2 linked regions of the Tunturibacter psychrotolerans genome follow. The protein of the gene in region 1 interacts with the protein of each later gene in a pairwise test. Links are inferred from orthologs where the notes say so. Each region holds a gene or a part of one and is shown in the gene's direction. Other genes may lie near its edges.

Evidence for each region.
Region 2: the proteins of RBB77_RS20655 (region 1) and mobA interact in binary tests that used the Escherichia coli proteins (3 or more experiments, as listed by UniProt). The link is inferred for Tunturibacter psychrotolerans from one-to-one orthologs.

What each region holds. Positions count from the first base shown.
Region 1 is NZ_CP132942.1:4,881,233-4,884,383, forward strand. Bases 137-2,971 are described here. They hold RBB77_RS20655 (molybdopterin molybdotransferase MoeA), read left to right. Parts: upstream 137-853; coding sequence 854-2,089; downstream 2,090-2,971. Other genes in these bases: RBB77_RS20650 (tetratricopeptide repeat protein), read left to right, coding at 137-771; moaC (cyclic pyranopterin monophosphate synthase MoaC), read left to right, coding at 2,118-2,675; egtD (L-histidine N(alpha)-methyltransferase), read right to left, coding at 2,677-2,971. In the rest of the region: more of RBB77_RS20650, read left to right, coding at 1-136; more of egtD, read right to left, coding at 2,972-3,151. UniProt on the Escherichia coli protein: Catalyzes the insertion of molybdate into adenylated molybdopterin with the concomitant release of AMP.
Region 2 is NZ_CP132942.1:3,980,507-3,983,822, reverse strand. What follows is about bases 139-3,138. They hold mobA (molybdenum cofactor guanylyltransferase), read left to right. Parts: upstream 139-1,281; coding sequence 1,282-1,995; downstream 1,996-3,138. Other genes in these bases: RBB77_RS16625 (ABC transporter ATP-binding protein), read left to right, coding at 2,054-2,974; RBB77_RS16635 (dipeptidase), read left to right, coding at 139-1,282. In the rest of the region: more of RBB77_RS16635, read left to right, coding at 1-138; RBB77_RS16620 (sugar transferase), read left to right, coding at 3,225-3,316. UniProt on the Escherichia coli protein: Transfers a GMP moiety from GTP to Mo-molybdopterin (Mo-MPT) cofactor (Moco or molybdenum cofactor) to form Mo-molybdopterin guanine dinucleotide (Mo-MGD) cofactor.

The sequences.
Region 1 (3,151 bases):
CTCGAGGAGTACAAGAAGCGGAACGCCGAAGTAGTCGCCAACAATTCGAAGATTGCGAACCTGAACACTCTGCTGACCCAGGCGCGCGCGGACAATAAGGCAGGAAACTACGACTCGGCGATCACTGCTATGAAGCAGGCCACTGAGAGCAAACCCGACGAGGGAATCCTCTGGGTCACACTGGGAGATGCACAGCTTGGTAGCGGAGAGGCTGCGGCCAAAGCGGCTAAAACGGCAGGTACCTCTGCAAATGATCCCGCGATCCTGCAGAAGTACACCGATGCTGCTACCTCCTACAAAAAAGCGGCTGATTTAAACGCCGCCTCTAAGAAGCCAAACCCCGAGACCTCTGGCGTGGCCTACAACCAGTTGGGCAAAGCAGAAGCGGATCTAGGGGACGCCAAGGCCTCCTCCGACGCCTACGATCAGGCTGCCAAGGCCCAACCGGAGAAGGCGGGAATGTACTACTACAACGAAGCCGCAACGCTCTACAACGCAGGCAAGATGACTGAGGCGGGTGCCGCGGCCGACAAGGCAATCGCAGCCGATCCGAAGAAGGCAGATGCTTATTACATCAAGGGACAGGCACTGATTCCGCTGGCTACCGTCGATCCCAAGACTCAGAAGATCGTGGCCCCCCCGGGCTGCGTTGAGGCTTATCAGGAGTATCTCGAACTGGCACCCGACGGCGCCCATGCTGCAGATGTCAAGGGTATCCTCGAGGGCATTGGGGCACCGGTGAAGTCGAGCTTCAAGGCTGGAAAGAAGTAATCTCTGAAAGAAGTGGAAGGCCCCGGGCGACGCTGCTCGGGGCCTTTTGTTTTTCAGGCTAGTGGCTGAGAGGGAGAAAAGAGTGCAGGCTGCGGCTAGAGTTTTGGGCTTCGACGAAGCTCTCGCAAAAGTGCTGGCGCACGCAGCCGCACTTCCGCGCCCGCAGAGCGAGACGCTTGCATTGATGGCTTGCGCAGACCGCGTGCTGGCGGAGACCATCCTCGCAGATCGTGACCAGCCGCCGTTCGACCGGTCGACCCGCGACGGATTTGCGCTGCGTGCAGCCGATACTGCAGCCCCATTGAAGGTCGTGGGCCAGATAAGGGCCGGCGAGCAGTGGCAGGGCGGCGCACTGGAGCATGGCACTACCGTTGAAATCATGACGGGCGCACCTATTCCGCTCGCCTACGACGCCGTCGTAATGATCGAGCATATCGAACGCGATCAAGACTCGATTCGTCTGACCGCCGGGCGAACGATTCGAAGCGGAGAGAATATCGTTCCGCAGGGGTCGGAGGCCAGGGCGGGGCAATCGGTATTACTCCCTGGAACTGTAATCGAAGGCGCTGAAATCGCGCTTGCGGCGGCTTGCGGGCGCTCAGACCTGCAGGTGTTCCGCAGACCGAGAGTCGCAATCGTCGCCACGGGCGATGAATTAGTGACCTTGAATGCAACCCCTGGACCGCAACAGATTCGAAACTCCAACAGCTATGGGCTGGCGGCGCTTGTGGCGCGCACAGGGGGAGTGCCGGTGCAGATGCCCATCGCTCCGGATCGACGAGCGGAGCTTGAACGAACCATCCGTGCAGCGCGCGACTCTGACCTCATTCTTCTGTCGGGTGGGGTTTCCATGGGCAAGTATGACTTGGTGGAGGAGGTTCTCGAAGGCCTCGGCGCGGAGTTCTTTTTCACCGGAGTGAAGATGCAACCGGGAAAGCCTCTCGTCTTTGGACGGTTGCCGGCCACTGACGAGTTCCCCTCACAATTCTTCTTCGGCCTGCCCGGAAATCCCGTTTCGACGCAGGTGACGTTTCATTGTTTTGTTGAACCACTGCTGCGAGCGATGGGTGGGGCCACCGCGCAGGGGCCGCGCTTCGTGCAGGCGACACTGGCCGAGGATGTCGCCGGGAAGCCCGGCCTGATGCGGGTTTTACCTGCGCGATGGACTGCCGACCGCGTACGGCCGGAGGTGCGGCTCGTGGGGTGGCAGGGGTCTGGCGATCTGGCCGCAAATGCGCGGGCAAACTGCTACGCCGTGCTGCCGCCCGAGAGAGAGCGGTTCGCGGCCGGCGACGTCATTACGGTGCTCTTGCGCTAGATCAGGGCTGCTGCGGTAGGCTTGTGTGATGGATGATGTGGACTACACCTCCGAACGTCTGATCGATGACGACCCCGAGCCTCTCGGCAATGACGCGGACTTTCCGCCCCGAACCCCGGTCCCCTTGCACCTCTCGCACTACGACCGAGCGGGCGAGGCTCACATGGTGGATGTGAGCGAGAAAGCGTTGACGCGACGCGAGGCTGTGGCGGCGGCGTTTGTCGAGCTGTCCGATGCGGTGCTCAACGCGCTGCCGCAGAACCCCAAAGGCAATCCACTCGAGGTCGCGCGATTCGCAGGAATTCAAGCCGCGAAACAAACCTCCAGCTTAATCCCGATGTGTCACCAACTGGCGCTCAGCTACGTGGACGTGCAGGCAAGAGTGGTAGACGGCGGCGTCGCAATAGAGGCGACCGCAGCTACAGTCGCTGGCACAGGCGTGGAGATGGAGGCAATGGTAGCGGCCTCAATTGCAGCGCTGACGGTCTACGACATGACCAAGGCGCTCGACAAAGGAATCCGAATCCGTGAGGTCGTGCTGGTGCGCAAGAGCGGCGGGAAGAGCGGAGACTATCGCCGTCTTTAGGTCAGACAGCAGCCGCGAGGGTGACGGCGAAGAGATGTTGCGGGTCCTGCCAAGAGTTTGTCCGCTTGAAGCCAGCGGAGTCCAGAAGATCCTCAACTGCAGGGGCGGTAAATTTGTAACTGTTCTCGGTATGAATGCTTTCGCCCTGGGCGAAATCGACCGTAAATGCGGGGCCGCTGGCGTTGGCGGGAATATGAACGCGCTGGTCGGCGAGCGATTCCAGATGCATCTCGATCCGGGACTGGGTTGGGTTCCAACAAGCTCGGTGGCGGAAGTTTCGAAGCACAAAGTCCGCGCCAAGATCGCGATTCAGCCGAGTCAGAACGTTCAGATTGAAGGCAGCAGTCACTCCGGCGGCATCGTCGTAGGCGGCAAGCAGCATGGCTGCAGTTTTGTTGGCGTTGGAGCCACCGCTGGGCGCGAGGTCCGTGCCAAGTAGAAGAGTGTCCCCCGGAAGAAGTTGGGCGCGGAGATTG
Region 2 (3,316 bases), 900 kb from region 1 along the record:
TGCGGAGTTTGTTGCCGCGGAGCTGAAGAGGATTGGGATGGAAAACGTTCGTCTGATTGAGACGACGACGGCGGGGCGGAAGGGGCATCCGATGGTGTATGCGGACTGGCTGCATGCGGCGCCGGGAGCTGATGGGAAGGCGAAGCCTACCGTGCTTTGCTATGGGCACTACGATGTGCAGCCGGCGGAGCCTCTGGATGAGTGGAAGACGCCGCCGTTTGAGCCTACGGAGCGCGATGGGAATATCTATGCTCGCGGTGCGGTGGATGATAAAGGGCAGATGTGGATGCATGTGAAGGCGCTTGAGTCGCTGATGTCGGCGGGTGGGGGGAAGCTTCCCGTGAATGTGCGTGTGATTGTCGAAGGCGAGGAAGAGGTTGGCGGCGAGGGGATCGCTGCGTTTGTGCGCGAGCATGGGGATCAACTGAAGGCTGATGTCGCGCTGGTGAGCGATACGGAGATGTTTGCACCAGAGTTGCCGACGCTGTGTGTGGGGCTTCGCGGGATGATCTATACGGAGATTGAAGCGCGTGGGGCGAAGGTGGATCTGCACTCGGGGATGTATGGCGGGGCGGCGCCGAATCCGTTTGTCGCTCTGGCGCAGGTGATTGCGAAGTTGAAGGATGAAAATGGAAAGATTTTGATTCCGGGGTTTTACGACAAGGTGCAGCAGCCTACTGCGGATGAGCTGAAGGCGTGGAAGGCGCTGCCGTTTGATGAAGAACACTATCGCCACACGGAGGTGGGGTCGACTGTATTGACGGGAGAGCCGGGGTTGAGTGTGCAGGAGCGGACGTGGGCGAGGCCGACGCTTGATGTGCATGGAATGCCGGGCGGATTTGTTGGGGTTGGGGCGAAGACTGTGATTCCCGCGAAGGCGGTGGCGAAGGTGAGCATGCGGCTGGTGCCGGATATGACGCCGGCGGAGAGCTTTGCGAAGTACAAGGCCTATGTTGAATCGATTGCGCCGAAGGGAGTGCAGCTCGAGGTGCGATTGATTCATGCGGGAGATCCGATTGTGGTGAGTACTGATAACGCTTACGTGAAGGCTGCTACGGAGGCGATGCGTGAGGTGTTTGGGAAGGAGACTGTGTTTGTACGTGGCGGCGGATCGATCCCGATTGTGGGGGATTTTGTGCGCGAACTGAAGATTCCGACCGTGATGATGGGGTTTGGGCTGCCGGATGACAACCTGCACGCGCCGAATGAGAAGTTTCATCTGGCGAACTTTCATCGGGGGATCGAATCGATTGTGCGGTTTCTGAGTGGTGTCGCGGCTTGATGCGGGAGGACCTGCCTCCGGTTGGTGGGTTTGTGCTCGCCGGGGGCAAGAGCTCGCGGATGGGGAGCGATAAAGCGCTTCTTGAGCTGGCGGGGAAGCCGCTTGTGCTGCATGCGACGACGAAGCTTCTACGGGTTTGCGCCGAGGTGAATGTTCTGGGCGGTGATACCGCACTGGGGCGATTTGCGCCATTGGTGCGGGATTTACATCCTGGATGTGGGCCGCTGGGGGGGATAGAGGCTGCGCTGCGGAGCTCGAAGTGCGACTGGAACTTGGTGCTGCCTGTGGATGTGCCGTTTCTGCCTACCTTTCTTCTGGATAACTGGTTGTGGTCGGTATTGCACAATTCTGCGGGTGAGGTCAGACTTTCGATGCTTGCAGTTGACGGTGCTCCGCAGCCTGCGTTGCTGATCATTCATCGAGAGATCGCGAGCTACCTGACTGCTTTTTTGGAGCGCGGGGAGTTTAAGTTGCTTCCGGCGCTTCGGTCGGCGTGCGATGAGATTGCGGCCAAACGGAATGTGAAGAGTGAAAGGGTTTTTGTGGAGATGCAGTGGGACGATCCATCTGCTCCGACTGTGACGGGCGACGGAGAGACGTGGCGAACGCCGACAGAAGCTCAGTGTAAGAACTCGGTTCGCTGGTTTGCGAACCTGAATACTCCGCAGGAGTTTGCAGACGCGGAACGGCATGTCGATGCGTTGGATACTTAGCGGGGGCGATGCGTTAGGCTAGATTTACGTCGTGATTTGGTTGGTGGGAGTGGTGATTATGGCTGAGCCGGATAAGAAGTTAGAGGGAGAACAGGTCGAGGTCACCGCGGATACGCCGCTTATTGAAAGCGTGTCGGAGGATGTGTCAGCAGAGGTCGGTGACTTTATTCAGCAGGCAGCTCAGCAGAATGAGGCGGCTGCGGACGCTTTGCCGGATGTGAAGAATAAGCCTGGGCCGTATATCTCGTTCGAGCATGTGTATAAGTCGTTCGGTGAGTTTGTGGTGTTGGAGGATGTGAGCTTCTACGTCTACCCGGGGGAGACGCTGTGCATTCTTGGCCGAAGCGGCGTGGGCAAGTCGGTTTCGCTTCAGATGCTGCTGGGTTTTTTGAAGCCGGATAAAGGAATGATCAAGGTCGCGGGTGAGAATATCTGTGGCTTCCAGGAGAAAGAGTTACAAGAGATTCGTCGGAAGGTGACGATGGTCTTTCAGAATGGAGCGTTGTTCGACTCGATTACGGTGGGGGAGAACGTCGCTTTTCCGATGCGCGAGCGCGGAGAGATGGCGGAAGACCAGATTCTGCAGGTAGTGAAGGGACTGCTGGAGATGGTGGGCGTGGCGGGGATGGAGGGCCTGCTGCCGTCCGACTTGTCGACCGGGATGAAAAGGTCGGTGGCGATTGCGCGGGCGTTGGCATCACAACCCGAGGCGGTGTTGTACGACGAGCCTACAACTATGGTGGACCCTCTAATGGCACATCTTCTTGGAGATTTAATCGAGCGGTTAAAACAGCAACTGCACCTGACCAGTATCGTTGTGACGCACGACATGCGACTGGCGAAGAAGTTGGCAGATCGAGTTGTGTTTTTGAGTGCAGGGAAGGCGATTTTCTTTGGAACCATGGAAGAAATGGAGCGAAGTCAGGACCCTATCCTTCAGGAGTTTCTGGCGCTTGACGAGTTGGTTACCCCAGTCTAGGAATTGTGAAGCGAGAGGCTACTTTTCTGGCTAAATCGACTTCAGTGAGTGCTTATACCGATGGTGCAAAGTATTGCGGTAACTGTTGCCAAGCTCCTGTCTGAGACGTATGCTCGAAGTAACACCAGTAATTCAAGTGACCCGCACAAACTGTAGCGATTTGCTTTTTTTAATCGACGGTATTCCTGAGCTCCGATTCAGGCATCCTAACGACTTAAGGCCCAGGATTATAAGTTGAAAGGCGTTCGCTATGGCGACACCGGATTATCTGCAGCAGGTCATTGTCTCAGAGAGAAAATACGCAGGCAATGGAAGGCGCGCGTCGAGAGCTGGCGGCGTATT